Regions from separate parts of the Streptomyces sp. NPDC049597 genome, predicted to be linked through region 2. Evidence: riboswitches for the same ligand, from Rfam matches in the RefSeq annotation. Region 2 holds a riboswitch; the other holds the start of a gene.
What was found. A riboswitch is a leader RNA that binds a small molecule or an ion and turns the genes downstream of it on or off. The one in region 2 is predicted to bind S-adenosylmethionine.
Positions count from the first base shown of each region.

Region 1: linked by a shared signal. The riboswitch ahead of AB0K02_RS00345 (aminotransferase class V-fold PLP-dependent enzyme) and the one ahead of thrC (threonine synthase) in region 2 are both predicted to bind S-adenosylmethionine.

Region 1 covers NZ_JBFAOY010000001.1:66,576-82,317, forward strand. The annotation lists gene AB0K02_RS00305 (glycosyltransferase family 87 protein) at 1-1,113, shown strand, start outside; gene AB0K02_RS00310 (hypothetical protein) at 1,070-2,299, opposite strand; gene AB0K02_RS00315 (NlpC/P60 family protein) at 2,349-3,380, opposite strand; gene AB0K02_RS00320 (NlpC/P60 family protein) at 3,616-4,641, opposite strand; gene AB0K02_RS00325 (NYN domain-containing protein) at 4,960-6,324, opposite strand; gene AB0K02_RS00330 (hypothetical protein) at 6,363-6,605, opposite strand; gene AB0K02_RS00335 (rhomboid family intramembrane serine protease) at 6,791-7,525, shown strand; gene AB0K02_RS00340 (Lrp/AsnC ligand binding domain-containing protein) at 7,522-7,803, shown strand; gene AB0K02_RS00345 (aminotransferase class V-fold PLP-dependent enzyme) at 8,059-9,495, opposite strand; SAM riboswitch class IV at 9,704-9,821, opposite strand; gene trpD (anthranilate phosphoribosyltransferase) at 9,926-10,990, opposite strand; gene AB0K02_RS00355 (cytochrome bc complex cytochrome b subunit) at 11,141-12,766, opposite strand; gene AB0K02_RS00360 (Rieske 2Fe-2S domain-containing protein) at 12,763-13,839, opposite strand; gene AB0K02_RS00365 (c-type cytochrome) at 13,836-14,645, opposite strand; gene AB0K02_RS00370 (heme-copper oxidase subunit III) at 14,738-15,349, opposite strand; gene AB0K02_RS00375 (hypothetical protein) at 15,527-15,742, shown strand, end outside.
Region 2 covers NZ_JBFAOY010000020.1:19,135-34,876, forward strand. The annotation lists gene AB0K02_RS22100 (dihydrofolate reductase family protein) at 22-618, opposite strand; gene AB0K02_RS22105 (hypothetical protein) at 692-1,702, opposite strand; gene AB0K02_RS22110 (MFS transporter) at 1,964-3,202, shown strand; gene AB0K02_RS22115 (protein kinase) at 3,246-5,099, shown strand; gene AB0K02_RS22120 (hypothetical protein) at 5,103-5,321, opposite strand; gene AB0K02_RS22125 (hypothetical protein) at 5,318-5,539, opposite strand; gene AB0K02_RS22130 (helix-turn-helix transcriptional regulator) at 5,655-6,497, shown strand; gene AB0K02_RS22135 (DUF397 domain-containing protein) at 6,478-6,687, shown strand; gene AB0K02_RS22140 (hypothetical protein) at 6,893-7,732, shown strand; gene groL (chaperonin GroEL) at 7,920-9,542, opposite strand; gene AB0K02_RS22150 (cold-shock protein) at 9,855-10,058, opposite strand; gene AB0K02_RS22155 (MoaD/ThiS family protein) at 10,465-10,740, opposite strand; gene thrC (threonine synthase) at 10,737-12,041, opposite strand; SAM riboswitch class I at 12,059-12,203, opposite strand; gene AB0K02_RS22165 (glucosyl-3-phosphoglycerate synthase) at 12,320-13,261, shown strand; gene AB0K02_RS22170 (hypothetical protein) at 13,300-13,518, shown strand; gene AB0K02_RS22175 (trehalose-6-phosphate synthase) at 13,576-14,958, shown strand; gene otsB (trehalose-phosphatase) at 15,223-15,742, opposite strand, start outside.

The sequences.
Region 1 (15,742 bases), on a different contig from region 2:
ATCTACCACGGCTGGCACGAGGTGCTGCGTACCGGGACCTTCCCGCTGGAGGACGTCTCCTGGCAGTACCCGCCCGCCGCCGCGCTCGCGGTCCTCGCGCCCGGTCTCGTGCCGGGCCTCGGCTACTCCACCGCCTTCTTCGTCCTCGTCCTGGTGTGCGACCTGCTGGTTCTCGGGATGCTGCGGTACGCCGAGAGGGGCGGGACCGAGCGGCGCGGCACCTGGGTGTGGGTGGTGGGCGTGCCCCTGCTCGGGCCGACCGGGTACGCCCGCTACGACCTGATGGTCACCGCCGTCGCCGTCGCCGCTCTGCTGGGGGGCCGCGGTCGACCGCGCGTCCTGGGGGCACTCGCCGGCTTCGGCGCGCTGATGAAGGTGTGGCCCGTGCTGCTGCTCGTGGGCGTGCCGCGCGGGCGGGCGGCACGGCGCGCCTGGGGCACGGCGCTGGTGACGGGCGCGGGGCTGGCGCTGGCGTTCACCGCCGCCCTGCCGGGCGCCCTGGACTTCCTGACGTACCAGCGCGACCGGGGCACCGAGGTCGAGTCGCTGGGCGCGCTCGTCTTCCATGTCGCCCGGCACTTCGGCTGGCAGGGGCAGGTGCTGCTGAACTACGGCTCGGTCGAGTTCGTCGGCCCCCATGTCCCCCTGGTCAGCGGGCTCTCGCTGGCGCTGAGCGCCCTCGCCCTCGGCTGGCTGGTGGTGTGGCGTCTGCGGGCCGGGCAGTGGGGTCCGGCGACGCCCTGCGACGCCGCGTTCGCGGCCGTGCTGCTGTTCACCGCCACGAGCCGGGTGATCAGCCCGCAGTACCTGGTCTGGCTGGTGGGGCTGGCCGCGGTGTGCCTGGTGCGGCCCGAGACGCGGATGGTGCGGCCCGCGCTGCTGACGCTGGCCGCGGCGGCCGTCACGATGCTGGAGTTTCCCGTGTGGTTCGCGCACGTCGGGGCGAGTGACGGCCTGGGCATCGCGCTGCTCGTCCTGCGCAACGGCCTGCTGGTGGCCGCGACGCTCGTCGCCTGCCGGCGCCTGTGGCGGGCCACCGTCCCGGCCCGGCGGGCGAGGGGCGTCGGCGTCAGCCGAGGCGCTCGCGCAGATGGTCCTGCCACTTCGCGGTGAACTCGTCCGCCGTGACGCCCAGCACGTCGCCCAGGGCCCGTTCGACCGCGCCCTCCCGGTGCTCCGCCTCGCCGACGCTCCGGTAGAACTCCCTGAGCTCGTCCTCGCCCCAGCGGTCCGCGATCAGGTCGCAGGCCAGCCAGCCGCCCTCGTAGGCCCGTGCCAGGGCGTCGGCCTCCCCGCCGAACGCGAAGCCCTCGTCGTCGGGCAGGGACCCGGGTACGTCGCCGCCGCGCACCGCGTCGCGCAGCACGGGCGCGGTCTCCTCGGCCGTGCGCCCCGTCCCCCGATAGGCGACCCAGTCGGCGAAGCCCTCGGAGAGCCACATGGGGGTGGCCGCCGAGGTGTCGGCGCGGGTCGCGACATGGGTGGTCTCGTGGGTGAGGACGATGCGCCGCCCGAAGTCCCCCAGCAGGCCGTACGCCTCCGGGTTGACGATCACCCGGTCGGCGGCCGAGCCGTCCTCCCGGCCCGTCTCGCCGGTGGTGACCGCGGCGATGCCCCGGTATCCGGCGGCCGGGGCGCCCAGCAGCCGGCCCATGGCCTCGACGGACGACGGGACGAGGACGACCACCCGGCCGGACCACTTCGACGGCCAGGCGTTCATGACGGCGGGCACGGCCCGGTCCGCGGCCGCCGCGAGCTCCCGCAGCCGCTTGCCGTCCTGGCCGACGCCGAGGACCAGGCTGTGGCTGCCCCGCACGACGCGCACCTCCCCCTGCTGCCACAGCTGCTGGGCGGCGCCCGTCCCCGGCTCGTCCGCGACCACGTACCAGCGGCCGTCGCGCTCGGTCAGCTCCAGGATGCGGTCGGCCGTGGCGGAGGCGCTGTCGTAGCCGTCGACGCGGTAGCGCAGCTCGGTGTCGGCGACGGCACGGCCGCCCTGGTGGCGTACGCCCTTGATGCGGTACTCCCAGGAGCGGAAGGGGATGTCGGCCATGTTGGCGAACTCCCTGCCCTGCCGCTCGCGCAGGGCCGTCGCGCCGGGGTCCAGCGTCGCCAGATAGCCGGTGCGGTCCCGCTCGACGACGGCTTCGCCCCTGTCGTCCAGGGTCCGCTGGATCGCGTCCACGGTGGGGTCCACCGATCGGGTGGTGGTGCAGGCGGACGCGAGCATGAGCACGGCGAGCCCGAGGCCCGCCGTGCGCCCTGCCGGTGTGCGCTGTGCGCGCCCCTGACCTGCCACCCTGCCGATCGTACGGAAATCACGGCGGAACGGTACGGGGAGTGCGGCCTCAGACCCGGGTGACCGCGTGCACCGGCATCATGCCGACCGGGTCGTAGCGCACCGTCGCGCCCGGGTAGGGGGCATGGACGACCTGGCCGTTTCCCACGTACATCCCGACGTGGCTGGCGTCGCCCCGGTAGGTGACGATGTCGCCGGGCCGTGCCTCGGACAGCGGGATGCGGCGCCCCGCGTTCGCCTGCGCCTGCGAGGTGCGCGGCAGGCCGACCCCGGCCTGCGCGTACGACCACTGCACAAGGCCCGAACAGTCGAATCCCGAAGGGCCGTCGGCGCCCCACACATAGGGCCGGCCGACCGCGCTGCGGGCGGCGACGGCGGCGAGGGCCGCATGCGCCGAGGCGGGTGCGAGGCCCGTCAGCTCCGGCAGGGCGCCGTCGCGGCCCCCGCGCGAGGCGCGGTCGAAGTCGGCGCGCTCGTCGTCCGGCAGGGCGTTCAGCAGCCTGCGCGCCTCGGCCAGCTTGCGCTCGACGACACGCTTGTGGCGGGCCACGGCGGAGCGGCTGCGTTCCAGTTCGGCGAGGTCCCGGGCGGCCTCGGCCCGTTGCTGCTCCAGGTCGCGCTGCTCGCCGCGCAGGTCCTCCAGGGCGGCCGACTGGCGTTCTCCGGCACGGTTCAGGAGGGCGGCGCGTTCGAGATAGGTGTCCGGGTCGGCGGACAGCAGCAGCTCCAGCGTCGGGTCGAGGCCGCCGGAGCGGTACTGGGCACCTGCCACCGAGCCGAGTTCCTCGCGCATGCGGTTGATGCGCTCCTGGCCGCGGGCGACGCCGTCCCGGGCGCGCGCCACGCGTTCGCGCAGGTGCTCGACGGTCTCACCCGCCTTGTTGAAGCGCTCGGTGGCCTGCTCGGCCTCCTGGTAGAGCTGGTCGACCTCGGCCCGGGTGGCCTGGGGGGATTCCTGGGGTTCGGCGCCCGCGGGCGCCGCTGTGAGGGCCGCGGCCGCCGTGGCCGCCGCGGCGGACAGGACGGTGATCCGGGCACTCGCGGTGAGACCGGTCTGTGAGGGTCGGCGGTGGGACACCACGTGCCGCGCTCCCTTCCGCACACTTCGCAGAGCTCGAAGGACTGGCAATCTTGCGCGGCAGAGAGTAGCCGTGCGGCCACCGGGCGGCCAACGTCCGCTGTGGGCACACAAAGTGACGCCCCGCCGGAGACCACAGGTCACCGGCGGGGCGGAGCGTCAGCGGGTCATGACGGAATTCCCCCGTTCGGTCGGGTGTGAAGGCCCGTCGAACGATTCGTCATGGTGGAGCGCGGGCTCAGACACGCACCCCGAACATGTACGGCATGTTGTTGATGGACTCGTACCGCACGCTGGCGCCCGGCTTGGGGGCGTGCAGCACCTGTCCGTTGCCGGCGTAGAAGCCGACGTGGTGCAGGTCGCCGTAGAAGAAGACCAGGTCGCCCTGCTGGAGCTGGCTCTGCGAGGAGATGCGGGTACCGGCGCTGGCCTGGGCCTGCGAGGTGCGCGGTATGGAGACACCGGCCTGGGCGTACGCCCAGGAGGTGAGGCCGGAGCAGTCGAAGGAGCTCGGGCCGGAGGCGCCGTAGACGTACGGCGAGCCGATCTTGGACTGGGCGGCCGAGAACGCGGCGGCGGCACGCTGCGACGCCGGGACGGCGTTGCCGAGGTCGGCGCGCGCACTGGCGCGGTTGGCGCGGCTCTCGTCGGCGGCGAGCGCGGCGCGCTCGGCGGCGGTGAGGGTGTTGAGCAGCTTCTGCGCGGCGGCGAGCTTGCTCTGGACTTCCTTCTTCTTGGCGCCGAGTTCCTCGCGGGTCTCGGCCAGGTCCTTCAGCTTGCCCTGGGCCTCCTGGCGCTGCTGCGCGAGCGTGCGCTGCTTGGCCTGGATCTCCTGGATCGCCTCGGTCTGCTTGGCGCCGAGCTGGTCCAGCGCGGATGCCTTCTCGAGGTAGGTGTCCGGGTCGCCGGAGAGGAAGAGCTGGACCGAGGGGTCGATGCCACCGGAGCGGTACTGGGCGCTCGCGACCGAACCGAGGCTGTCCCGCAGCGTGTTGAGCTCCTCCTGACCGCGCGCCACCTTGTCCTGCAGCGCGTCGATCTGGTCGTCGAGCTTGTCCTGCTTCTCCTTGGCCCCGTTGTACTGCTCGGTGGCGTGCTCCGCCTCTTCGTAGAGCTTGTCGACCTTGGCCTTGACCTCGCTCTTGCTGGGCTTCGGGTCGGCCTGGGCGGTCTGGGCGGTCAGCGCGACAGCGGCAGCGGCGGTCGCGGTGAGCACGGTCACACGGGTGCGGCTCGGCTGCTTGGGACGACGGTGGGACGCCACGGGGGCGAGCTCCTTCTTCCTCAGCCGCCTACCGGGCTGTGGGGGGTTTAATCCCCGGCGTCCGCACATCGGATCCCTGGGGGAAAAGGGGCGAACTGTACGAACTCGGCGGTTCCTTCGCTGTCGCCCCGGGTGGACGATCAACCGCGCGAAGGTTCGAGGCCCGACCCTAGTGACCTTCTTGTGATCAGTTCAAATCCTCATCGGAAAAATCTCGGCCGCCGCGCGCATTCTTTACTCACATCACACGCGTAGTAATGGTCACTTGACACACCGTCCCGGCAACACCGGTATCAATTCGGGCATTTACGACGGCAGTTACGACAGCCGCGAAAGCCGCTTCAGCAACAAGGCGGACGGGACCGGGCGGGCCCCGGCCTTGGCCACGCCGTCGGCGACCTCGCGGTCGGTCGACACGACCACCACCGGCCGGCCCGGCGGCTCCGCGCGCACCAGCTGACGGATCAGCTCGTCTGCGGTGACCCCCGGCTTCGAGAACAGCACCCGCACCCCGCGCGGCGGCGCCAGCAGCACCGGCGCGGCCAGTTCGGCGCCGTCGAACACACAGGTGACCTCGGCGCCGGTCTGGGCGGCGAGCACCGAGAGCCCGCCGAGCAGCCGCAGCCGCTGCTTCTCCAGCGGCATCGTCGGATAGCCGGTCTTGGTGACGTTGTAGCCGTCGACGACGATGTGCGCCTGGGGCAGCGCCAGCAGTTGGTCCAGCAGCGCGGGGTCGGTCTCCGAGAGGGCGCGTGCCGCGATGTCCTTGGGCGACATACGCCCCGGCTCGACGGCGTCGACCGTGTCGGCGGGATGGACCCCGGCCGGCGGCAGCGCCAGCTCGCGGCGCAGCCCCTGGGCCGCGTCCAGCATGGTGTCGAGCAGCAGCCGCAGCCGCATGTCCTCGATGGAACGCCCCTCGCGGGCGGCCCGCCGCCCGGCCTCCACCGCCGCCTCCGCCTCGGCGAGGCGGGCCTTGAGCCGGCGGCTCTCGCTCTCGGCCGCCGACACCTGGGCCGCGGCCTGCGCCCTGATCGAGTCGATCTCGGCGACCGTACGGCGCAGGGCTGCCTCGCCGCGCTTCACATCGGCCTGCGCGCTGCGCAGCTTGCGCCCCAGGGAGTCGTTCTCCTTGCGGGCGCTGTCCAGCTCGGCGCGCAGCCGCTCGGTCTCGGCCCTGATCTGGCCGCGTGCCTCCGCCAGTTCCTCGCGCAGCCGCTCCAGCTCGCGCCGGCCGGCCTCGTCGGCACGCTCGGCGTCCGCGCGCTGGACCTCCTCGCCGGCCGCGGCGACGAGTTTCACCCATCCGGCGGGGCGCAGCACGTACGCGGCGGCGGCCACGTCGACCGGATCGGCGGCGGCGGGCGGTGCCCCGGCCTCCAGGGCCCGGGCGAGCTCGGGCTGCGCCTTGCCCAGCCGCTCGCCGATCCGCTGACGGAAGAGCGTGTCGCTCTCCAGCGCGGCGGCCATGGCGTTGCCGGCGAACTTGGCCCGGCGGGAGGGGGTGAACCGGGCGTACTGCCGCAGCTGGGACGGCAGCTCCGCGACGGTCAGGCCGCCGAACGCGTCCGAGACCAGCGCGACCACGCGGCGCCGCACCCCTTCGGGCAGCGGTCGGTCGAGCGCCTCGGCGGCGTCACCGGCCGCACCGGCCGGCTCCGCGCCACTCGCGGGCTGCTCCACGATCCGTCACCCCTGCCACCTTTGCGGGCCGCGCTCCCTCAGGAAGCGGTGCCCGGCCTGTCCACCAGCTCGATCTGGTCCACCGCGTTGCACCAGCGGCAGCGGACCGACTCGATGGTCTCACTGACCACCTCGCGCTCCTCCACGGTCGGCTCGCCGGCAAGGTCCAGATGGACGTACTCGACGACCTTGGACGAGCGTGTGACGTCGAAGCGTGTGAGGTTGCCGCACAGTGTGCAGCGCCACCTGGTCTCGGCGGTAGGCCAGGGAACCGTCGTCATCGTGCCGTCCTCTTCCGTTGTCCGGGTCCTGTGCCGCGGTGCGCCGTCGAACTGCGGATGTACTGCCTGCAACCCTACGGGCATGGGGGCGCCCGCTGCTCACGCGGACCGGAGCTCGGGTCGGGTACCCGTGGTCACGGCGAGGCACTCTGTACCGTTCGGTCCCGCTACGCCATGCTCTGTCCATGATCAGTAGGTGGGGCAGGGCGCGGCACAGGATCCGGGAGGCGGCGAAGGGGCCGGCCGTCGTCTACGGCCTGATCGCGCTGTGCTGTGCGATCTTCGTCGTCAGCCCGGTCTCCGGCCTCGACCCCTCCCACGGGCTGGGCGACGCCCTGCTCGCGGCCCAGGAGGCGTACTTCGAACGCTGGGGCGTGATCCCGGCGGACCTCCTGACCGGATCACCCCAGGCGCTCCTGACGCCCTTCACCGCCCTGTTCATCCACGGCAGCTGGCTGCACCTGCTGGGGAACATGCTCTTCCTCTACGTGTTCGGCACGATGGCCGAAGAACGCATGGGGCGTGGGGAGTTCGCCCTCTTCTACCTGGGTGCCGGCTATGTGGCACTGCTCGCGTACGCGGTGGCCAACGCGGAGTCCACGCAGACGCTGGTGGGTGCGTCCGGGGCGATCTCCGCGGTGCTCGGGGCGTTCCTGTTCCTGTTCCCGAAGGCGCGGGTGACGAGCCTGTACCCGTTCCTCTTCTTCCTGCCGCTGCGTTTCCCGGCCTGGGCGGTGCTGATCTTCTGGTTCGTCCTCCAGTGGCTGGCGGCCCAGAAGGCGAGCAGCGGCCCGGGCGTCGCGTACCTGGCGCACCTGGCGGGGTTCTCGGCGGGCTTCCTCTACGCCTGGGGCCGGTTCCGGGGTGGGACTAGAGTGAGGACATCTGCAGCGGCCACCGAGGGAGAAAGCCAGCCGTGATCACCGCGATCGTGCTCATCAAGACCAGTGTGGACCGCATCCCCGAGATCGCCGAGTCGATCGCGGCGCTGGACAGCGTCAGCGAGGTCTTCTCCGTGACCGGCACGTACGACCTGATCGCCATGGTGCGCGTGGCGAAGCACGACGACCTGGCGGACGTGATCCCGGGCCGCATCAGCAAGATCCCGGGCGTCGAGGCGACGGACACGCACGTGGCGTTCCGCACGTACTCGCAGCACGACCTGGAGGCGGCGTTCGCGATCGGCCTCGACGCGTAGCCTTCGGCGGCGGCTGACCGGGGTGCGCGTTCGTGCGCGGCCGGGCCCGTGAGGCGTGCCCGGGGCTCGGCCAGGAGGCTTCCCGGGCCGGGCCCGTGAGCGCGGCGTCTCCGGCTTCCCGGGCCCCGGCCCGGTTCGTGACCACGACCTCGGGCCCCTGCGGGCAGGGGCCTGGAGTGGGCGGCGGACCGGTGACCGCCGGCCGCACCGCCCCGCGACGGGGCCCAGGGCCCCGGGGACACGACGCCTCAGGGCTCAGACCGCGGGGACGCAGCGGCCGTCCTCCGTGTGGTACGTCCACTTCGCGCCCTCGCGCACCAGCTCCCGCACCGCCCCCACGAAGCGCTCCACGTGCTCGTCCGGCGTGCCCGCGCCGAAGCTCACACGGATCGCGTTCAGGGACCGGCCCCCGTCTTCGGCCGGGGCGACCCCCGGCTCCGCCTCCGGCGCACCGCACTCGCCGACCTCCTGCGGGTCGCTGCCGACCAGCGTGCGCACCAGCGGGTGGGCGCAGAAGAGGCCGTCCCTGACGCCGATCCCGTACTCCGCCGACAGCGCCGCGGCGAAGTGCGAGCTGTTCCAGCCGTCCACCACGAAGGAGATGACGCCGACGCGCGGCGCTTCGTCGCCGAAGAGCGACAGGACACGTACCTCCGGCACCTGGGCCAGACCCTCGCGCACCTTCGCGATCAGGTGCTGCTCGCGCTCGACCAGCGTCTCGAACCCGGCCTCGGTGAGCGCCTTGCAGGCGGACGCGATCGAGTAGACGCCGATCACGTTCGGCGAACCGGCCTCGTGGCGCGCGGCCGTCGTGTGCCACTCGACGTCCACGCCGCCGTCCGTGCGCCGCCCCACCTTCCGCGACGCGCCGCCGCCCGCCAGGTACGGCTCCGCGTCCTGGAGCCAGTCCGCGCGGCCGGCGAGCACGCCCGAACCGAACGGCGCGTACAGCTTGTGCCCCGAGAAGGCGACCCAGTCGACGTCCAACTCCCGTACCGACACCGGGTGATGGGGCGCGAGCTGCGCGGCGTCCAGCACGATGCGCGCACCGTGCGCATGGGCGGCGGCGGCGAGTTCCCTCACGGGCCACAGCTCACCGGTCACGTTCGACGCGCCGGTCACGCACACCAGCGCCGGACCGTGGGGGTCGCGCTCGGCGAGCGCGTGCTCCAGCGTCCGCACCGCCTCCTGCGGGGTGCGCGGCGCGTTCAGGTACGTCACGCGGGCATCACTCCCGCTGCGCCCTGCGGCGTCGGTGGCCCCCCACGGCAGCAGCGACGCGTGGTGCTCGGTCTCGAAGACGAAGACCTGGCAGCCGGCGGGGAGCGCGGCGGCGAGCAGGTTCAGCGAATCCGTGGTGGAGCGCGTGAAGACGACCTGGTCGCCGTCCCGGCAGTCGAGGAAGGAGTGGACGGTGGCCCGGCTGGCCTCGAACAGGTCGGTGGACAGCTGCGAGAGGTAGCCGGCGCCCCGGTGCACGCTGCCGTAGTAGGGGGCGTACGCGGCGACGTCGTCCCACACGCGCTGCAGCGCCGGGGCGCTCGCCGCGTAGTCGAGGGCGGCGTACGTCACCTCGCCGCCCGTCACGAGCGGGACGGTGACGTCCCGGCCGAGGACGGGCAGCGGCGCCACGCAGCAGGGGTCGGAGTCGGCGGCGGGGGCGGCGGTGGCGGCGACAGGGCGTGCGGACATGACGGTATCTCCCGGCAGGAAAAGGCGAGTTGGCTTCGACAGGCCCCGTGACGGCGCGACAGCACGGCTGTGCGACGGCGTACGGGGAAAGACCTCGACGCACGGACATCCCGCACGGAGGTGTGGTGAAGAAGGGGCGGAAACGCCCTATCGCATTCGCTTGCTCACGAGACAGCTCCTCGAGGACCAGGACCCCAGAGCTGGAAGGGGTCCGCGCTTGCCACAGACCTCGCTGCCTGCGGCCTGGTCTTCACCCGGGGCACCCCGCCACGGACGGAGGGTTGCCGGACAGCGGGCCGGGGCCGTAGTCGCTGTCACTCATGACCTTGGAGAGCATCCTGCCATACGTCTCTCACGGCGCAAGGGCGCGGTCCGCATAGTGGACCGCGCCCTCGTCGGACTCACCCGCGGTGCGTCGTGCCGCCGGACGTCACGCGTTGCTCGCCGTCACCCAGCGCTCCAGCGCCGCCCGCGCCGCGCCCGAGTCGATCGACTGCGCCGCCCGCGCGATGCCGGCCGCCAGCTGTTCGTTCAGCGTGCCGTCGGACGGCTCCAGCGCCGCCAGCGCGGCCGCGGAGTTGAGCAGGACCGCGTCCCGCACGGGGCCGGTCTCGCCGCTGAGCAGCCGGCGCGCCACGTCGGCGTTGTACGAGGCGTCGGCGCCGCGCAGGGCCTCCACGGGCACCAGGTCGATACCGACGTCCCGGGGGTCGAACGCCTCCTCGCGGACCGTGCCGTCGCGCACCACCCACACCCGTGACGTGGCGGTGGTCGTCAGCTCGTCCAGCCCGTCGTCGCCGCGGAAGACCAGCGCGGAGGAACCGCGCTCGGCGAGGACGCCGGCGACGATGGGCGCCATCCGGGCGTCGGCGACGCCGGTGGCCTGTGCCCTGACCTTGGCGGGGTTGGTGAGCGGGCCGAGGAAGTTGAAGACGGTGCGGATGCCGAGTTCCTTGCGGGCCATGGCGACATGACGCAGGGCCGGGTGGAACTTCACCGCGAAGCAGAAGGTGATCCCGGCCTCCTCGGCGACCTCGGCCACGCGCTGCGGAGTCAGCTCGAGGTTGACGCCGAGCTTCTCCAGGACGTCGGAGGCCCCGCTCGCCGACGAGGCGGCCCGGTTGCCGTGCTTGACCACCTTCGCGCCCGTACCCGCGACGACGATCGCGGACATGGTGGAGATGTTGACCGTCTTCGCGCCGTCGCCGCCGGTGCCGACGATGTCGACGCTGGGGCCGGGGACCTCGATGAGGTTGGCGTGCTCGTACATGGTCCGTACGAGGCCCGAGATCTCCTCGACCGTCTCGCCCTTGGCGCGCAGGGCCACCGCGAAACCGGCGATCTGCGCGTCGGTGGCCTCGCCGCTGAGGATCCGGTCCATGGCCCACGCGGTGGCGTCCGCGCTCTGGTCACGGTTGTCGAGGAGGGCGTTCAGCACGCTCGGCCAGGAGAGGGCCGCCACGCTGTCGCCGCCAACCGGGGTCACAACGTTCATGGTCCACTCCTGGGTCCACAAGCCGATAAGGATGGCTCCCACCCTATCCAGCCTCGCGGCACGGCGAAGGGCCCCGTCCATTCGATGGACGGGGCCCTCGCTGTGGCGATCTTCCGGGGTCCCCCAGGGCGAAGCCCTGGGGGAAGGTGATCAGTGGTGGCCGTGGCCGCTGGTGATCTCCTTGTACTCGTCGACCGTGGGCTTGGCGACCTGGTTGTCGCCGCCGTAGTAGCCCTTGCTGAGCTTGACGCGCAGCTTCTCCATACGGCCGACCTTGCGGCGCACCCCGTGCTCGTCGACCGTCGGGCCGATCTCGGCGGGCTTGTACTGCTCGTGCGCGGTCAGCTTGTACCGGTCGGCCTGCGACAGCGGCTCGTGGATCTCGACGAACTCACCGTGCGGCAGGCGCTTGATGATGCCGGACTCGCGCCCGTGCAGCACCTTCTCCTTGTCACGCCGCTGCAGACCCAGGCAGATCCGCTTCGTGATGACGAAGGCGAGAACCGGTCCGACGAAGTAGGTGATCCGCACGAACCAGGTGATCGAGTTGATCGACAGGTGGAAGTGCGTGGCGAAGATGTCGTTTCCACCGCCGAGCAGCATGATCACGTAGCCGGTGACCCAGGCGACGCCCAGGGCGGTACGGGTCGGCGCGTTGCGCGGGCGGTCCAGGATGTGGTGCTCGCGCTTGTCGCCGGTGATCCAGGACTCGATGAACGGGTAGACGGCCAGCGCCGCGAGGACCACACCGAAGAGGACCAGCGGGATGAAGACGCCCAGGACGAGCGTGTGACCCCACAGGTTGATCTCCCAGCCCGGCATCACACGGATCAGACCCTCGGCGAAGCCCATGTACCAGTCGGGCTGGGCGCCGGTGGACACCTGGTCCGGGCGGTACGGGCCGAGGGCCCACACCGGGTTGATGGTGAACAGGCCGGCGATGATCGCGATGACACCGAAGACCAGGAAGAAGAAGCCTCCGGCCTTGGCCATGTACACCGGCAGCAGGGGCATGCCGACGACGTTCTTGTTCGTGCGGCCGGGGCCCGCGAACTGCGTGTGCTTGTGGTAGAAGACCAGGATCAGGTGCGCCACCACGAGGCCGAGCATGATGCCCGGCAGCAGCAGGATGTGGATCGAGTAGAACCGGGCCACCATGTCGTGGCCGGGGAACTCGCCGCCGAACAGGAACATCGAGATGTAGGTGCCGACGATCGGCATCGACAGGATCGCGCCCTGCGTGAAGCGGACACCGGTGCCGGAGAGCAGGTCGTCCGGGAGCGAGTAACCGGTGAAGCCGGTGAACATGCCGAGGACGAACAGCAGGAAGCCGAACAGCCAGTTGATCTCACGCGGCTTGCGGAACGCGCCGGTGAAGAACACGCGCATCATGTGCACGAACATGGCGGCGAGGAAGATCAGCGCGGCCCAGTGGTGGATCTGCCGGATGAGCAGACCACCGCGGACGTCGAAGCTGATGTCCAGGGTCGAGGCGTACGCCTCGGTCATGCGGATGCCCTGCATCGGCACGTACGAGCCGTGGTACTCGATCTCGTTCATGCTCGGGTGGAAGAACAGCGTCAGGTACACACCCGTGAGGATGATGATGATGAAGCTGTAGAGCGCGATCTCACCCAGCATGAAGGACCAGTGGTCCGGGAAGATCTTCCGCATGTTGGCCTTGGCCAGGGAGTAGATCCCGAGCCGGCCGTCCGCCCAGTCGGCCACCCGCTCGCCGGCGGGCGCCTTCTTCCGCGTATCCGTCTGTGTACTCATCCGCGCTCCCAGAAGGCAGGACCGACAGGCTCATCGAAGTCGCCGAGCGCCTCGAGGTTGCCCTCGGCGTTCACACCGATCCGCAGCTGCGGAAGCGGGTGACCGGCCGGACCGAAGATGACGCGGGCGCCGTCGGAGAGGTCGAAGGTGGACTGGTGGCACGGGCAGAGGACGTGGTGCGTCTGCTGCTCGTACAGGCTGATCGGGCAGCCGACGTGGGTGCAGATCTTCGAGTAGGCCACGATGCCGTCGTGCGACCACTCGAGCTGGCGCTTGTCCTTGATGTCCTCCGGCTGGATGCGGACGATCATCAGGGCGGCCTTGGCGATCTCGGTGTTGAACTCGTGGTCGCTCTCCTCCAGGCCCTCGGGCATGGCGAAGGTCAGCGACCCGACCGCGACGTCCTCGGGACGCAGCGGCTCGTTCGTGTTCATGTTGATGAGCGTCTTGCCCTTGGCCCACAGCGTGTGGCGGAGCTTGTCCTCCGGCAGCGGGCCGAGCTCGCGCAGCAGCACCACACCGGAGAGCGGCACCATGGCCAGCGCGCCGAACATGGTGTTGCGGATCAGCTTGCGGCGGCCGATAGCGGACTCACGCGCACCGTCGGCGAAGTCCGACAGGACCTTGGCCTTGACCTCGGGCGCGGCCTCGATGGCGTGCCGGTCGTCGGCGACCTCGACGTCGGACATCAGGGTGCGCGCCCAGTGGACGGCACCGGCGCCGATGCAGAAGAGTGCGAGACCCAGCGTCAGTCCCAGCGAGAAGTTCAGCGCGCTGATGTGACCGAGCGGCCAGATGTAGACGATCTTCTTGACGTCGAAGATCACGAACGAGGCGATGAAGCCGATCGTGGCGAGCATCGACAGCGTGAACAGCAAGGCGACGGTGCGCTCGGAGCGCTTGGCCGCACGCTCGTCGATGTCCTGGACGCGCGGCTTGTGGGCCGGCAGTCCCGGGTCGGCGAACGGGTCCTCGTCACGCTGCGCGACGGCCGTGCCGCCACCGTGAGCCGCGTCGTGCGCGGTGCCCTGCTCTGTCGGCAGGTTCTCTTCTGAATTCTCTTGGCTACTCATGACTTCTTGGCCTTAGCGGTGTGGGCCGCAACCCAGACGGCAACAGCGATCAGCGAACCCAGACCGAAGATCCATCCGAACAGACCCTCGCTCACGGGGCCGAGGCCACCGAGGGCGAAGCCGCCGGGGGTCGGGGTCTCGTCACCGTTCACGGAGTTGACGTACGCGATGATGTCCCGCTTCTGCTGCTGGGGCATCGTGGTGTCGGGGAAGGACGGCATGTTCTGCGGGCCGGTCTGCATGGCCTCGTAGAGATGCTTCGCGCTGACGCCTTCGAGGCTCGGGGCGTACTTGCCGTTGGTCAGGGCACCGCCCTCACCGGTGAAGTTGTGGCACTGCGCGCAGTTGGTGCGGAACAGCTCGCCACCCTCGGCGATGTTCGCGCCCTCAGGGCTGTAGTCCTTCTCGGTCGGCGTGATCGGGCCGGCCCCCAGGGAGGCGACGTACGCAGCGAGCTGGTCGATCTCCTTCTGGGTGTAGATGACCTTCTTCTCCGGCACCTGCGCGCCGGGCTGCTGGGCGGGCATGCGTCCGGTGCCGACCTGGAAGTCGACAGCGGCGGAGCCCACGCCGACCAGGGAGGGGCCGTCGGAGGTGCCCTGACCGCCGGTTCCGTGGCAGCTGGCGCAGCCGACGGTGTAGAGCTTCTGGCCCTCCTTGATGGCGAGGGACTGGGCGGTTACATCGGCCTGCGCCTTGTCCGCGGGTGCGAACGCGGCGTACAGCCCCCCAGTGGCCGCCAGCGCGAGGAGTAGGACGACGACCGCCGCCAGCGGATGGCGTCGTCGTGCGGAGAGCTTTTTCACGGATTACCCCGGTGTCAGGATCTTCTGCGTCGATGCTTCTGGACTATGTCTGCTTCAGGCGGCTTCCGCTCGGAGCGTGCCGCCCGCGCCGATTACTTGATCATGTAGATCGTGGCGAAGAGGCCGATCCAGACGACATCGACGAAGTGCCAGTAGTAGGACACGACGATGGCGGCGGTTGCCTGCTCGTGGGTGAATCTCCTGGCCGCGTACGTCCTGCCGAGAACCAGCAGGAAGGCGATGAGACCGCCCGTCACGTGGAGGCCGTGGAAGCCGGTGGTCAGGTAGAACACGGAGCCGTACGGGTCGGACGAGAGGGAGAGCCCCTCGTGCTTGACCAGCTCGGTGTACTCGAAGACCTGACCGCCGATGAAGATCGCACCCATCACGAAGGTGATCACGAACCAGGTGCGCAGCTTCTTCACGTCGCCGCGCTCGGCGGCGAAGACGCCGAGCTGGCACGTGAGGGAGGAGAGCACCAGGATCGTGGTGTTCGTCGCCGAGAACGGGAAGTTCAGCGCATCGGCTTTCTCTGCCCAGAACTCGGCACCCGTCACCGATCGCAGGGTGAAGTACATCGCGAAGAGGGCCGCGAAGAACATCAGCTCGGAACTCAGCCAGATGATGGTTCCGACGCTGGTGAGGTTCGGCCGATTGACCGACGGGTGCGCGTGCCCGGTTTCTACTGTCGTTGCTGTCGCCACGCCGACATTATGTCGGTCGCTTATCCCGCCCTCACTCCGGGGGGTGCCGTTCGGTGTGTCAGCAGCACGTGCCCAGCCCGAACGGCCCATCGAAGCCATGTCCGAACCGGTGTTGACAGCCAGTCGGGAGGAGTAGCATCCGCGCCACAAGCTCTGTTCGTACGAGGCGGAGGAACCATGCAGTCGAGCGCCACGGTCCTGGTCTACAGCGACGATGCCAATACGCGCGAGCAGGTCAGGCTGGCAACGGGTCGCAGGCCGGCCGCCGACGTCCCGCCGGTGCGGTTCGTGGAGTGCGCGACCCTGCCCGCCGTGCTCAAGGCGCTCGACGAGGGCGGCATCGACGTGTGCGTGCTGGACGGCGAGACCGTTCCCGCGGGCGGCATGGGCGTG
Region 2 (15,742 bases):
CCGCGAACGGCCCCGCCCGGACTACGCCTCCGTCACCGGCCGGTACGTGCACACGTTCACGCCCGTACCGCTGGTGACCGTGGAGACCAGCTCCAGCGTCCGCAGCGCGCCGTCGTCGGGGAAGATCTTCTTTCCGCCGCCGAGGAGCACCGGCATGATCATGAGCCGGAGCTCGTCGACCAGGCCCTCGCCCAGGAGGGTGCGCACCAGTTCGGAACTCCCCATCACCAGCAGGTCGCCGCCGTCGGCCTCGCGCAGCTTCCGGATCTCGGCCACGGCCTCGTCGCCGGGGATGCGCGTGGTGTTGTCCCACGTCAGCTCGTCGTCGCCGAGCGTGCGCGAGACGACGTACTTGGGAAGGGAGTTCATCCGGTCGGCGAACGGGTCACCGGCGCGGTCGGGCCAGGCGGCGGCCATCGCCCGCCACGTGCGGCGCCCGAACAGCAGCGCCTCGGCCTTGGACAGCGCGTCGTCGAACGTGCCGCCCACCACCTCCGGGTCGAAGAACGGGTGCGTCCAGCCCCCGTGCGCGAAGCCGCCGTCGGTGTCCTCACCCTGACCGCCCGGCGCCTGCACGACGCCGTCCAGGCTCATGAACTCAACTGTCACTATGCGCACGGGACTCGCTCCTGTTCATCACTGCGGTGGGTACGGAAGAAGAGACTGCCAGGCCGTCCGGAAATCATCGCGCTCACGCGCCCCGCCCCCGCAGCGTCACTCCGTACCGGGTGCGCAGCCGGCCGATCTCCCACCACGCCACCGCCGAAACCGACGCCGGACCGCCGATCACCGCGCAGATCTGGACGAGCGGCGGGCCGGGCGGCATTCCGGCCGTCGCCAGGTTGATCGCCGCGAGCTCCCACACCAGTACGCCCGTCAGCAGGGCCGGGAGCGCGGCATGGATCTCGGCGGTGTCGAACGCGCCCCGGACGACCGTCGACGAGGCGAAGACGACGAAGAACAGCACCCACAGGACCGGCAGGAGCAGCGCGAAGGTGAGCAGCGTGCTGAGCACGCCGTCGGGCAGGGCCCGGCTGAGGAAGACGACCCCGGCGAACAGGATCGGCACCGCCGTGAACGCGCCGAAGTACCGAAGCGCCAGGCGGACGGCGGGGCGCACCCGCGCGCGCATCGCCGCCCGCGCGTGGGCGGGCGCGAGGCGGAACAGGACGGCGATCACGAGGGGCGCCGTGAGCAGCAGCAGCCAGGGCGTGACCGCGAGCCGGAAGAGCGCCTGGTCCTGCGCCTGCGACCAGTCCGCCTCGGTGCCGTAGGCCACCAGGATGGTGAAGGACGCGGCGAGCGCGATCCAGGCGCGGACCTTCTGCACCCGCAGGACGTCCGGGTCCTGGATGCGGCGGTGGCTGTGCGCGGGGAAGACCGAGCGGGCGCTGCGCCGCGCCGAGCGGGCGATCGGGTAGCAGACCACCAGGAAGAGCACCGGCCAGACGCAGAAGAGGATCAGGGCCCACGCACAGCCGGGCACCGGGAGCCGGCCCATCACCTCCCGCAGCGGCGGCCACTCGTCCTCGCGGAACCGCTGCCACAGCGTGGCGGGCGGCCGGTACGGGGGCGGGCCGTACGGCGAGGGAGGGGGCCCGTACGGCGGCGGCGCGTAGGGGTGCGGCGGCACGGCGGACGGCGGCCGGCCCCCGTTCGGCTGCCACGTCGGGCCGTACGGATTCTGTCCCCCGAAGGTCACGCCGGATTCCTCCCCGCGGTGAGTGCTACCGGGTGACGATCCTGCTCGATCCCGGGGGAGAGTCAACTTCCCGCCGAATCACGGCAGATGCCGCAGGGCCGCGAAAACGAGGAGCCGTCGGACACACACCGGCGTACCCTCGACCGTATGAGCCGACGACGACATTGATCCACGGCAGCAGGTCCCGGAACGGGCTGTCGCGGGCCGCCGCGCGGGTGAGCACCCGGCGTCCCCGTCCGTTCCACAGAAGGACCACACACCATGCTCACTGCTTCGCCGTGCCCGTCCGACCCGCCGGTCTCCTCCGACTCCGGCTCCCCCGACCCGCGTGTCCGCGCCCTCGCGCGCAGGTTCTGCGCCTACTCGGGACTCGAGGACTTCGTCCTGCTCTACCCGCTGTACGCGCTGCTGTTCGCCGAGAACGGCCTGACCACCGCCGAGATCTCGTCCCTGTTCGCCGTCTGGTGCCTCGTCGGCGTGCTGGTGGAGGTCCCGTCCGGCGTCTGGGCCGACGCCGTCTCGCGCCGGGCCCTGATGGTCGCCGGCCCGCTGCTGTCCGCCGTCGGCTTCGCGCTGTGGGCCGTCACACCGTCGTACGCCGCGTACGCCGCCGGCTTCGCGCTCTGGGCCGTCGGCGGGTCCCTGCGCTCGGGCGCGACGGAGGCCCTGGTGCACGACGAGCTCGAACGGCTCGGCGCCGCGGACCGGTACGGCCGGGTCATGGGCAGGGCAGCCGCCGTGAGCATGGCCGCGACGGCCGCCGCCACCGCGGCCGCCGCACCCGCCCTCGCCGTCGGCGGGCACACCCTGGTGTGGGGCGCGAGCATCGGCGCCTGCGTGCTGTGCGCGGCGGTCGGCGCGACACTGCCCGAGCACCGGGACCGCACCCGCCCCGAGGGGGCGAAGGGACCCGGTTACCTGACGACGCTGCGGGCCGGCCTGTCCGAGGTGCGCGCCGGCCGGCCGGTCCGGCACGCGATGGTGCTCGCCGTCGTGATCACCTCGCTGTGGGGAGCGCTCGACGAGTACGTGCCGCTGCTCGCCGCGTCCACGGGGGTCGCGACCGAGACCGTTCCGCTGCTCGTGCTGGTGGTGTGGGTCGGCGTGACGCTCGGCTCGCTGCTGGTGACGGCGGGCGAACGGCTCTCCGCGCGTGCGCTCGGCGCGCTGGTCGCCGCCGCGGCGTGCGCCCTCGCGGCGGGGGCCCTCGCGGGCACGCCCTCCGGTTTCGTACTGGTCGGTGCCGCGTTCCTCGTCTTCCAGTTGGCGGACGTTCTCGCCGACGTACGCCTCCAGGCGGCGATCACCGGCCCGAGCCGCGCGACGGTCACCTCGCTGACCGGTCTGGGCACGAGCCTCGCGTCCCTGGCCGCCTACGGCGCCTACGCGGCCCTGTCCTCGAGCGTGTCGCACGGCGTGGTCTTCGCGCTGCTGGCCGTGCCGTACCTGGCGGTTGCCGTCGCCCTGGGGCGGGGCGGGCCGGCCCGTTCCGTCTCCTGAGGAGGGTGCGGCAACCGGTCCGCTCTGAGCTAGCCTGTCGGCCATGCACGGGGGATTAGGTGATCACTCCAATGTGAGCGGCAGCGGGGCGAAGCCCCTTGAGCCGTCGGATCCGCGGCGGATCGGCTCGTTCGCCCTTCTCGGCGTCCTGGGCTCGGGGGGCATGGGCCGGGTCTACCTCGGTACGGCGGCGGGGCAGTACGCCGCGGTCAAGCGGATGCCGCCCGCCCTCGCCGAGGACCAGAACTTCCTGCGCCACTTCGGGCATGAGCTGGACAACCTGGCGAGGCTGCCTGCCGGGGTCAGCGCGCGGCTGCTCGCCGGCGACCGTGTCGCCCAACCGCCGTGGTTCGCCACGGAGTACATCCCGGGGATCACCCTGAGCGAGGCGCTGCGCCTGCACGACGGCCCGCTGCCGGTGGACAGTCTCTGGCGGCTGCTGCGCGACGCGGCGGACGGCCTCCGCGCCGTGCACGCGGCCGACATCGTGCACCGCGACCTGAAGCCCTCCAACGTCATGCTGACGCTCGACGGCCTGACCCTCATCGACTTCGGCGTGGCGCGGGCGGCCGACCAGAGCAGGCTGACGCGGACGGGCGTGGCCATCGGCACACCGGCGTACATGGCACCGGAACAGGCCGTGGCGGACCGCCGGTTGTCGCCCGCGGCGGACGTGTTCGCGCTCGGCAGCCTGCTGCTGTACGCGGCGAACGGACGCCCGCCGTTCGGCGACGGGTCCGGGCCCGGCCTGCTCTACCGCATCGTCCACACCGACCCCGACCTCGGCCGGCTGCCCGAGGCCGACTCCGAGCTGTCGGCCCTCGTCGAGTCGTGCCTCGCGAAGGCCCCCTCCCAACGGCCCACGGCCGACGAGCTGTTCGACCGCGCCCGTGGTCATGTGCCGGCCGCGGTGACCTCCCTGTGGCCTCCTGCCGTCATGGACCGGATCACCGAGCGGGCCGCCTTCGCCGCGAACCCGCCGCCGGCGGTCGAGCCCGAGCCGGATTCGCCGGCTCCCGCGCCCGCCCAGCCTGCGAGCGGGCCCGCGGCGCCCGAGGCGAGCGCCACCGCTCCCCGCACGCCGCGCGAACGCCGCACCCGCGTGCTGATCCTGGCGATGCCCGTCGTGGTGGTCGTGGGCACGACCCTCACCATCGCCCTCGGCCCCTTCGACCGCTCGTCCGAGGGCGCGGGTCCCGGCGCCTCGACCCCGACGGCCGTCGTCTCGCCCTCCGGGTCGGCGACCGGCGGGCCATCCCCGAAGCCCAGCCCGCCGTCGTCCCGCCCTCCGGGCCCCCAGCCGGGATCGAGCTCGTCGCCCGCTTCCCCGGGCGCCCCGGGCGGTGGCGGGAACGACGGCACGGGAGACGCCGGCGCCGGAAGCGCCGCCGGAGGCTCGGCCGGCTCCGGCGGCTCCGGCTCCGGCGGTTCGAGCGGCTCGGGCGACTCCGGCACCACAGACGGGGACAAGCCCCCGGTCCAGTCCCCGCCCTCGGGGACGTACCTGCTCAAGGGCGCCGCGACGGGCAGGTGTCTGGCCGACTCGTACTCCGCCTACTCGGGCTCGTCGGTCTCCAACTCGGTGTGCGGCGCGCCGTCGGGCAACGGGACCACCATGAACTACCGGTGGACGTACGAACCAATCTCGGGCACCACGTTCCGGCTGGTCAGCCGGGGCACCGGCCGTTGCATCGAATCCCGGAGCCACGCGGGGATCGCGATCGTGGACTGCAACGGCTCCGAGGCCCAGGCATGGCAGACCACCGCGACGAAGCCGAGCGGCCACACCCTGCAGAACGTCGCCGACAAGATCTGCCTGGCGATGCCCAGCTCCATCGGCTTCGAGTCGGCCTCCTGCGATCCCTCGGACACGGCACAGCTCTGGCGCAACTCCTGACCACTACGGCAGCCGCCCCAACGCGTTGCGCTCCCGCACCCGGGCGCGCAGGACGTCCCCGGGCAGGGCAGGCCGTACGTCCCCGGGCGGGCAGTCCCACTCCCGGCCACCACCCGGCGGGCGCAGCTGCACGTACGTCCCGACGCACCCCATCACCACGCCCACCCGCCCGTCGCGCGTGTCGACGGCGTACTCCCCGAGCTCCGGGACGTCGGCCGTCACTTCTCCAGCCCCTGCAGGACGGCGGCCAGCCGCAGTGCCGTGTCGAGGTTGCAACGCCCCAGGTCCACCAGCGGATACGGCATGTCGCTCGCCAGCGAGACGGGGTCGACCCGCAGCGACGGCAGTGTCACCGACACCACGCCGAGCCCGTCCCGGAGCTGTGCGACCACCTCCTCGGCGGCCCGCAGCCGCTCCCCCGAACGCACGACCTGCCCCATGCCTGGCACCTCCACCACTGAGTGTTCGCTTTCCTCACCCAGCGTGTCCGAGCGTCGCTAGCCTGGGAAGAGACGGTGACCCAACAACGCGACCTGCTGAGCCAGGAGTTGCACCATGCCCGGACCCAAGGATCTCGACCCGTCCACGTCCCCCAGGGCGCTGCTCGGCGCGGAACTGCGCCACGCCCGCATGAAAGCCGGCCTCACGCAGGACGAGTTGGGCCGCCCGCTGTTCGTGAGCAGCTCGTACATCGGCCAGATGGAGGCGGGCACGCGCCGCATCCTCCGCGAGCACGCGGTCCAACTGGACGAACTGTTGGACACGGACGACTTCTTCGCACGCAACTGCGAGGTGTCCGGCAAGTCGCGCTACCCGGACCACTTCGCGGAGGCGGCGGAGGCGGAGGCGATGGCGGAGACGATCAGGGAGTACGCGCCGCTGCTGATTCCTGGCCTCTTGCAGACGGAGGCGTACGCACGGGCGGTGTTCCGGGCATACCAGCCGACGGCGACGGAGGATGTCATCGATGATCTGGTGGAGGCGAGGCTCGACCGCGCGCGCCTGCTGACCGATCCCACAAGACCGTTGTTATGGGCCGTATTGGACGAGGCGGTGTTACGTCGGCAGGTGGGCGACAAGGCGGTGACGGCAGAGGCCCTGCGACATGTTGCGGGGCTTGCACGACGCCATCGCATCATCGTGCAGGTACTGACCTTCGACGCGGGAGCGCACGCGTCGATGGGCGGCGCTCTCAAGCTGATGACCTTCCATGACGCACCCCCACTCGCCTATCTGGAGGGCCCGGGCACTGGCCAGTTGGAGGATTGTCCGGCCACGGTCACCCGCCATCAGCTGGCCTACGATCTCGTCAGGGCCAGCGCACTGTCGCCGGAATCATCCTTGGCCCTGATCGAGTCAGTGGCGGAGGATTACACGCATGAAGACCAGCAGCCCTGAGTACGACCTGACGACGGCAGTCTGGCTCAAGTCGAGCTACAGCGACGGCAGCGGCGGCAACTGCGTGGAGGTCGCCACAGCCCACCCCGGCATCGTTCCCGTCCGCGACTCCAAGAACCCGGACGGCCCGCGCCTGGTCTTCCCGGCCGCCGCCTGGTCCGCCTTCGTCACGAACCTCAAGACGGCGTAACCCCGTTTCCCGGAGCTCAAGTTACGAGAGTCGAGCGCTCTTGAGAGGAATGGGTGGATGGGCCTCAACCCACCCTCCCACCCTGCACGGTGACCGACTTGCCACGCAGCGTCATCACGCTCTAGCGTTCCGATAAACGACGACCCCCGCCCGGTGCGGGAACACCTGCGGGGGTCTCACCACCAGATCGAAACGGACTCGATCCATGGCTGACGGCCACTTTAGTGCTGCCCCGCATCCCCTCGCCAACCCCGGCTACGGCAAACGGACGGTCCCGGGCCAGCCTCCCTGTACCGCCGACGACTTCACGCATCTGCGGCCCCGCGAAGCCGCCATCGCCGCGTACATCGACAAGCTGCCGGACACCAGCGACATCTCGGTGAAGACGCTGGCCAAGTACACCCCGTACGGCCAGTGGGCGGTCGGCAAGGCGCTCAACTCCCTCATCGCGGCCGGCCATCTGCGGCGCGGCCTGGAATGCGTGACGTCGGCGTCGGGCAGCTCCCAGTGGGTGACGCGCACCTGGTGGTCGCGTGCCGCGCGGGACGACGCGTGGTGGGCGGCGTACCAGCGGGGCGACGTGCCGGAGGAACGGCCGCCCCGGCCCACTCGCTCACGGGCGTACATCCTGCTCGCCGCCCTCGGGCGGGAGAACCCGGTGATGTCGCTGTCCCACGCGGACTGCACGACCCTCGCGCCGCTGGTCGAGGAGTGGTTCGCGCGGGAGGCCACCGAGCGGCAGGTGCTGCACGCGCTCACGACCGGACTCCCTGCCCCGGTCCACCACCCGGCCGCCCTCGCCCGCCGCCGGCTGGTCGACAAGCTCCCGCCCGCGCCGCCGCCGAAGCCCCTCCCCGTACGCATCCTGGAATGCGGCGAGTGCGGGCGTCCGGCCGGGGCGGGGGACCTGCGGTCCGGCAGGTGCGCCCACTGCCGAGGGACGCGGTCGGCCCCACCTCCGCCGCTCCCACCCTCCCGCGTCCGCGCCCTGGCGGCCGAGGCGAGAGCGGCGGCGTCCCGCCCACCCGAGACGACACACACATGACCTTGCCCGTAGTCCGTCTGCGGAAGGTCGTCGAGGACGAGATCCGCGTCGCCGCCTGCCGGTACCACTACGAGCGCTGAGGACGGACGGCCGCGGGCGGCCCCGGGAGACGCCCGAGGGCGGCACCCCTGGGAGTGGGGTGCCGCCCTCGGTCCGTACAGCGTGCGAACTGCCGATCCGTGAAGGATCAGAAGTCCATGTCACCGCCCGGCATGCCGCCACCGGCAGGCGCGGCGGCCTTCTCCGGCTTGTCGGCGATGACGGCCTCGGTGGTGAGGAACAGCGCCGCGATGGAGGCCGCGTTCTGCAGGGCGGAACGGGTGACCTTCGCGGGGTCGATGATGCCCTCGGCGATCATGTCGACGTACTCGCCGGTCGCGGCGTTCAGACCGTGGCCGACGGCCAGGTTGCGCACCTTCTCGACGACGACGCCGCCCTCGAGACCACCGTTGACGGCGATCTGCTTCAGCGGGGCCTCCAGCGCGAGCTTCACGGCGTTGGCGCCGGTCGCCTCGTCGCCCTGGAGCTCGAGCTTCTCGAAGACCGAGGAAGCCTGGAGCAGCGCCACGCCACCACCGGCGACGATGCCCTCCTCGACGGCCGCCTTCGCGTTGCGGACGGCGTCCTCGATGCGGTGCTTGCGCTCCTTGAGCTCGACCTCGGTCGCGGCGCCGGCCTTGATGACGGCCACGCCGCCGGCCAGCTTCGCGAGGCGCTCCTGGAGCTTCTCGCGGTCGTAGTCCGAGTCGCTGTTCTCGATCTCGGCGCGGATCTGGTTGACGCGACCGGCGACCTGGTCGCTGTCACCGGCACCGTCGACGATCGTGGTCTCGTCCTTGGTGATGACGACCTTGCGGGCGCGGCCCAGCAGGTCCAGGCCGGCGTTCTCGAGCTTGAGGCCGACCTCCTCGGAGATGACCGTGCCGCCCGTGAGGATGGCGATGTCGTTCAGCATGGCCTTGCGGCGGTCGCCGAAGCCCGGGGCCTTGACGGCGACGGACTTGAAGGTGCCGCGGATCTTGTTCACGACGAGCGTGGACAGGGCCTCGCCCTCGACGTCCTCGGCGATGATCAGCAGCGGCTTGCCGGACTGCATGACCTTCTCCAGCAGCGGAAGGAGGTCCTTCACGTTGCCGACCTTGGAGTTGACGATCAGGATGTACGGGTCGTCGAGGGACGCCTCCATACGCTCCATGTCGGTGGCGAAGTACGCCGAGATGTAGCCCTTGTCGAAGCGCATGCCCTCGGTGAGCTCCAGCTCCAGACCGAAGGTCTGGGACTCCTCGACGGTGATGACGCCTTCCTTGCCGACCTTGTCCATGGCCTCGGCGATGAGCTCACCGATCTGGGTGTCGGCGGCGGAGATGGAGGCCGTGGAAGCGATCTGCTCCTTGGTCTCGACATCCTTCGCCTGCTCCAGCAGGGCGCCGGAGACGGCCTCGACGGCCTTCTCGATGCCGCGCTTGAGGGCCATCGGGTTGGCGCCGGCGGCCACGTTGCGCAGACCCTCGCGGACGAGCGCCTGGGCGAGAACGGTCGCGGTGGTCGTACCGTCACCGGCGACGTCGTCCGTCTTCTTGGCGACTTCCTTGACCAGCTCGGCGCCGATCTTCTCGTACGGGTCCTCGAGCTCGATCTCCTTGGCGATGGACACACCATCGTTGGTGATCGTGGGGGCGCCCCACTTCTTCTCGAGGACGACGTTGCGACCCTTGGGACCAAGGGTGACCTTGACGGCGTCGGCGAGCTGGTTCATCCCGCGCTCGAGACCGCGCCGTGCCTCCTCGTCGAACGCGATGATCTTGGCCATGTGAAGTGGTCCTCCCGGACTGGGGTGGATTGCCTTCGGATCGCATCCGGCGCCCGCGACGGACGGTCTGCGTGCCGCGTGGTTCCTTGCCCCACCCGGCCTGCGGACCTCACCGACCCGATCCAAGTTCTGTCACTCTCACTCGGAGAGTGCTAACGCCAATGATTAGCACTCGACCCCTGAGAGTGCAAGCGCCTGACGCTCACGGCGACCGCCACGGCGCACGCACGAGGGGCCCGCATCCCGGTGACCGGGAGGCGAGCCCCTCGTGCGTGAGTGCGTCGGTGGCCGAACGCGCCTGGATCAATCGGATCAGACGGCGAGCTTGACCATGTCAGCCTGCGGACCCTTCTGGCCCTGCGAGATCTCGAACTCGACTCGCTGACCCTCTTCAAGGGTGCGGTATCCGTCCATCTGGATCGCGCTGTAGTGGACGAAAACATCCGCACCACCGTCGACCGCGATGAAGCCGTACCCCTTCTCCGCGTTGAACCACTTGACGGTGCCCTGAGCCATGCCTAACTCCCCTATTACTGGCCCTTGCACAGGACCGCACTTCGCGGACCCGGGTCAGACCTCACCCCAGCAGGAGGGGTGTGCGCCGGAACGCGTCGACCGCGGCTGAATGTATCTGCCCAACTGCCCTCTGCAACAGGTCAATCGGACGAGAAATCTGCGCAGGACCGATCGGCCGATCCATGCGAATTCATTGAATTCCGGGGCAAGTCGGGCCCGGCAAAGTGCCACTTTCGGCGCAATTCGATCGCTCACTTTGGCGCATTCTCGTGGAACGAGAACGCATTGCCGAGCGGCCGGCGGAGGGGGCTTCCCAGACTCTACCGCGCTCAACCATGCAGAATTGCCCCCTCCGCTTCTCTCGCGGAGGGGGCAATACCGATAACGCGGGATGACGCGTGGGAGATCAGCCGCCGGCGACGGCGGGGATGATCGAGACGCCCGCACCGTCCGGCGTCGCCGTCTCCAGGCCCTGCTCGAAGCGGACGTCGTCGTCGTTCACGTACACGTTGACGAAGCGGCGCAGCTTGCCCTGGTCGTCCAGGACGCGGGCCGCGATGCCCGTGTGGTTCTTCTCCAGGTCCGCGATGACCTCGGCCAGGGTCGCACCCTCGGCGGGGACCTCGGCCTGCCCGCCCGTGTACGTGCGGAGGATGGTGGGGATACGGACGTTGACGCTCATGCGAGGCCAGCCTCTCGGAAAGAGTCCAGGTTGGGTCGGATGACAGCGGTCATACCCGTCGTGGGCGCCACCGCGTCGAGGGTCTTGAGGCCGTCACCCGTGTTGACGACGACCGTGGTGAGGGACGGGTCGATGACGCCGGCCTCGATCAGCTTCTTCGCCACGCCGAGGGTCGTGCCGCCGGCGGTCTCCGTGAAGATGCCCTCCGTGCGGGCCAGCAGCTTGATCGCGTCCACGATCTGCTCGTCGGTGACGTCCTCGACCGCACCGCCGGTGCGGCGGCAGATGTCCAGCACGTACGGGCCGTCGGCCGGGTTGCCGATCGCCAGGGACTTGGCGATGGTGTCGGGCTTCTGCGGCTTGACCACGTCGTGGCCCGCCTTGAAGGCGACGGACACCGGGGAGCAGCCCTCGGCCTGGGCGCCGAAGATCTTGTAGGGCTTGTCCTCGACCAGACCCAGCTTGATCAGCTCCTGCAGCCCCTTGTCGATCTTGGTGAGCTGGGAGCCGGAGGCGATCGGGATGACGATCTGGTCGGGCAGCCGCCAGCCGAGCTGCTCGCAGATCTCGTAGGCGAGCGTCTTGGAGCCCTCGGCGTAGTACGGCCGGAGGTTGACGTTGACGAAGCCCCAGCCCTCGCCGGCCGGGTCCCCGATGAGCTCGGAGCAGAAGCGGTTGACGTCGTCGTAGTTGCCCTCGATGCCGACCAGTTCACCGCCGTAGACCGCGGCCATGACGACCTTGCCCTGCTCCAGGTCGTGCGGGATGAACACGCAGGAGCGGAAGCCGGCGCGGGCCGCGGCGGCGCCGACCGCGCCCGCGAGGTTGCCGGTGGAGGAGCAGGAGAGGGTGGTGAAGCCGAAGGCGCGGGCCGCCTCCAGGGCCTGGGCGACGACGCGGTCCTTGAAGGAGTGCGTCGGGTTGCCGGAGTCGTCCTTGACGAACAGCTTGCCGGCCTCGACGCCCAGCTCACGGGCCAGGTTGTCGGCCTTGACGAGCTTGGTCCAGCCCGGGTTCAGGTTCGGCTTGTCCGCGACGTCGGCCGGGACGGGCAGCAGCGGCGCGTAGCGCCAGATGTTCTCCGGGCCGGACTCGATGCGCTCGCGCAGGGCTTCGGGGTCGCCGCTCGGCACGTCGTACGCGACTTCGAGCGGCCCGAAACAGACCTCGCACGCGAAGATCGGACCGAGGTCGAACCGCTCGCCGCACTCGCGGCAGGAGAGCCCGGAGGCGGGGCCCAGGTCGACGGATCCGGCGGAACCGGCGGAGTCGTTGGTGGTGGCAACAGTCTGCACAGCCATGGAGGCGAGGCCCTTTCTCCTCATCTTCCCCGCGGCGCATCTCGCCGCGAGACGGAATTGGCACCTTCCCTAGCCGTGAGCCTCGCGCGATGTGCGCAGAGATCGGCTGGAGGGTTGCCGGGGCTTCAACGGGCCGTGTCCCTCTGCCCCTCTGGATGAGCGGTATTCGGTTGTCGGCGCGGCGACCCCGACATGCGGCCGTCCTGCGCGTTGTTCAAGACTGTAACCGAACCCCTGGACGCTTGAGATGGTCGTCCGATCCGCGAGATGGAGATCACGTGCTGGATGAGGTGGAGCGCTGGCTCGCCCGGCGGTCCTGGTCGGTGGCCGACCGCCCGCTCGGCCGGCTGCTGGCCGCCAAGAAGAACACCACGGTCAGCGTGGTGCTGCCGGCCCTGAACGAGGAGGAGACGGTCGGGGAGATCGTCTCCGCGATACGCGACGGGCTGATGTCGGGCCCCGTTCCGCTGGTGGACGAGCTGGTGGTGATCGACTCGGCGTCGAGCGACCGCACGGCCGAGGTGGCGGCCGCGGCGGGCGCGCGGGTGGTCCACCGGGACACCGTCCTGCCGCGCATACCGGCGGTGCCGGGCAAGGGCGAGGTGCTGTGGCGGTCACTGCTGGTGACCAGCGGTGACATCGTGTGCTTCGTGGACGCGGACCTGCGCGAGTTCTCCGCGGACTTCGTCGCCGGGATCGTCGGGCCGCTGCTGACCGACCCCGAGGTGCAGTTCGTCAAGGCGATGTACGACCGCCCGTTCGGTGGCGCCCCCGCTCAGGGCGGCCGGGTGACCGAGCTCGTGGCGCGGCCGCTGTTGAATCTGCACTGGCCGCAACTGGCCGGTTTCGTCCAGCCGCTGGGCGGCGAGTACGCGGCCCGGCGTTCCCTGCTGGAGCAACTGCCGTTCCCGGTCGGTTACGGAGTGGAGCTGGGGCTGCTGGTGGACGCCCTCAACCTGGTGGGGCTCGACGCGCTCGCCCAGGTCGACGTGGGCACGCGCAGGCATCGCCACCAGGACGGTCAGGCACTTGGCCGGATGGCGGCGACGATCTACCGCACGGCGCAACTGCGGCTGGCCCGGGGTCATTTGGTGCGGCCCGAGCTCACCCAGTTCGAGCGCGGCGAGCGCGGATTCGTGCCGCGGAACCACCCGGTGGACACCGAGGAGCGGCCGCCTATGCGCGAGATCGGTGAGTACGCGGCGCGTCGCGCGGCATAAGCCGGAACCTCTGTCCGTTCTGTCTAACTTTCCTATGTATGAACCTCATGGACCTCACCGACCTCATGGACGTCATGCGCGGGATCCAGGGCACGGCGCCGGCTCTGGCCGCCGAGGGGCCGCGGCACACCGGTGAGCCGGCCGGCACCGGTACGACCGCCGAGCAGCTGTGGCTGCTCGGCGGGGTCGCGCTCAGCCTGACCGCGGCGGGCGTGGTCGCCGTCGCCGCCGCCCGTGGCCGGAAACGTGACCACTGACCCGCGCCGCGGCCGCACGCACGTTTGAGGCAATACGGGACGGGCTAGGTTCGCCACATGGTCACCGACGCTGCTCAGATCCTCGTCGCCTCCAACCGCGGCCCGGTCTCCTACTCACCGGACGGCAAGGGCGGGCTGGAGGCCCGCCGCGGCGGAGGCGGTCTCGTCTCCGGCCTCTCCGCGATCGGCTCCGACGCGCGGTCGCTGTGGGTGTGCGCCGCCCTCGGCGACGGCGACCGCGAGGCCGTGCGGCGCGGGGTGAGCGAGCCGGGCGTGAGGATGCTCGACATCGATCCGGCCGTCCACTCCGACGCGTACAACGGCATCGCGAACTCGGTGCTGTGGTTCGTGCACCACATGCTCTACCAGACGCCGCTGGAGCCGGTCTTCGACCGGGAGTTCCGCCGGCAGTGGGACGCCTACCGGGTCTACAACCGCGCCTTCGCCGAGGCGCTGGCCGCCGAGGCGGCCGAGGGCGCGGCGGTGCTCGTGCAGGACTACCACCTCGCGCTGGTGCCGGGGATGCTGCGACAGATGCGTCCCGACCTGCGGATCGGCCACTTCTCGCACACGCCGTGGGCGCCCGCCGACTACTTCGGGCTGCTGCCGGACGACGTCGCCGAGGAGCTGCTGCGGGGGATGCTGGGCGCGGACCGGCTGGGCTTCCTGACGCGGCGGTGGGCGGACGCGTTCACCGCGTGCTGCGAGCGGGTCACCGGCGGCACCGGAACGACGCGGATCGGGGTCCACGGGCTCGGCGCCGACGCGGACTTCCTACGCGAGCGGGCGCACCGGCCGGACGTGGCGGAACGGATGGCGCAGCTGCGCGAGCAGGTGGGCGAGGGCCGCAGGACGATCGTGCGCGTCGACCGGACCGAGCTGTCCAAGAACATCGTGCGCGGTCTGCTGGCGTACGAGGAACTGCTGGAGACCCGCCCCGAGTGGCGCGAGCGGGTCGTCCACATCGCGCTGGCCTACCCGTCGCGGCAGGACCTCGCGGTCTACCGGGACTACACGGCCGAGGTCTCCCGGCTGGCCACCGAGATCAACGAGCGGTACGGCACGGCGGGCTGGACCCCGGTCGTCGTCCACGTGAAGGACGACTTCGCCCGCTCGCTCGCCGCGTACCGGCTGGCCGACGTCGCCCTCGTCAACCCGATCCGGGACGGCATGAACCTGGTCGCCAAGGAGGTCCCGGTCGTCTCGGACGCGGGGTGCGCGCTGGTGCTGTCCCGGGAGGCGGGGGCGTACTGGGACCTGGGCGAGGACGCGATCACGGTCAACCCGTACGACGTGACCGGCACGGCGGAGGCGCTGCACGCGGCGCTGACGATGCCGGACGCCGAACGGGCGGAGCGCACGAAGCGCCTGTCGTCGGCGGCGACGTCGCTGCCGCCGCGGCGCTGGTTCCTGGACCAGCTGGACGCGCTGCGAGGCTGAGAACCGGGGGCGCGGGGCGCGTGACGCCGGTGGGCGTGGCCGCTGCGCGGGGCTTTCCCCTACCCGCCCCTTCCCGAACCGGGGCTTCGCCCCAGACCCCGTACCGCGCTTCGCGCGGTGTCCTCAAACGCCGGACGGGCTGGATTTCGCTCCGCGACATCAGCCTCGTCGGCGTTTGAGGCGCGGGGGTCCGGGGGCAGAGCCCCCGGTTACGGGAAGGGGCGGGGAGGGGAAGCCCCGCAGGGCACCACCGGACCCGCCCCGCTAGACCCGTTCCGACAGCGCCGCCAGCAGCGACGCCACCGCGCCCGGCCCCGGCACCACCAGGTCCGCGCGCGACGCCAGTTCCGGGACCTCGGTGCCGCTGCACACCAGCAGGCCCGGCACCCCGTCCGACCGCAGCTTCTCGACCGCGCCGTACGCGGGCAGGTCGCCCAGGTCGTCCCCGGCGTAGAGCACGGCCGTGGCGCCCACCTCCCGCACGTACTCCGCCAGCGCGACGCCCTTGTCCATGCCCGGCGGGCGCAGTTCCAGGACCATGCGGCCCGGCTCCAGGATCAGGCCGTGGCGGGAGGCGAGCGCGGCGAGCGGTTCGCGCAGGGCCTCGTAGGCGCCCTGCGGATCCTGCGCGCGGCGCGTGTGCACGGCGACGGCCCGGCCCTTCTCCTCGATCCACGTGCCCTGCCAGGCGCCGTGGCCGTCGAGGAAGCCGGGCAGCTCCGCGCGCGCGGCGGCGACACCGGGGTGCGGCGCGGGCGCGTTCACGGTCCCGGTGACGGCGTCC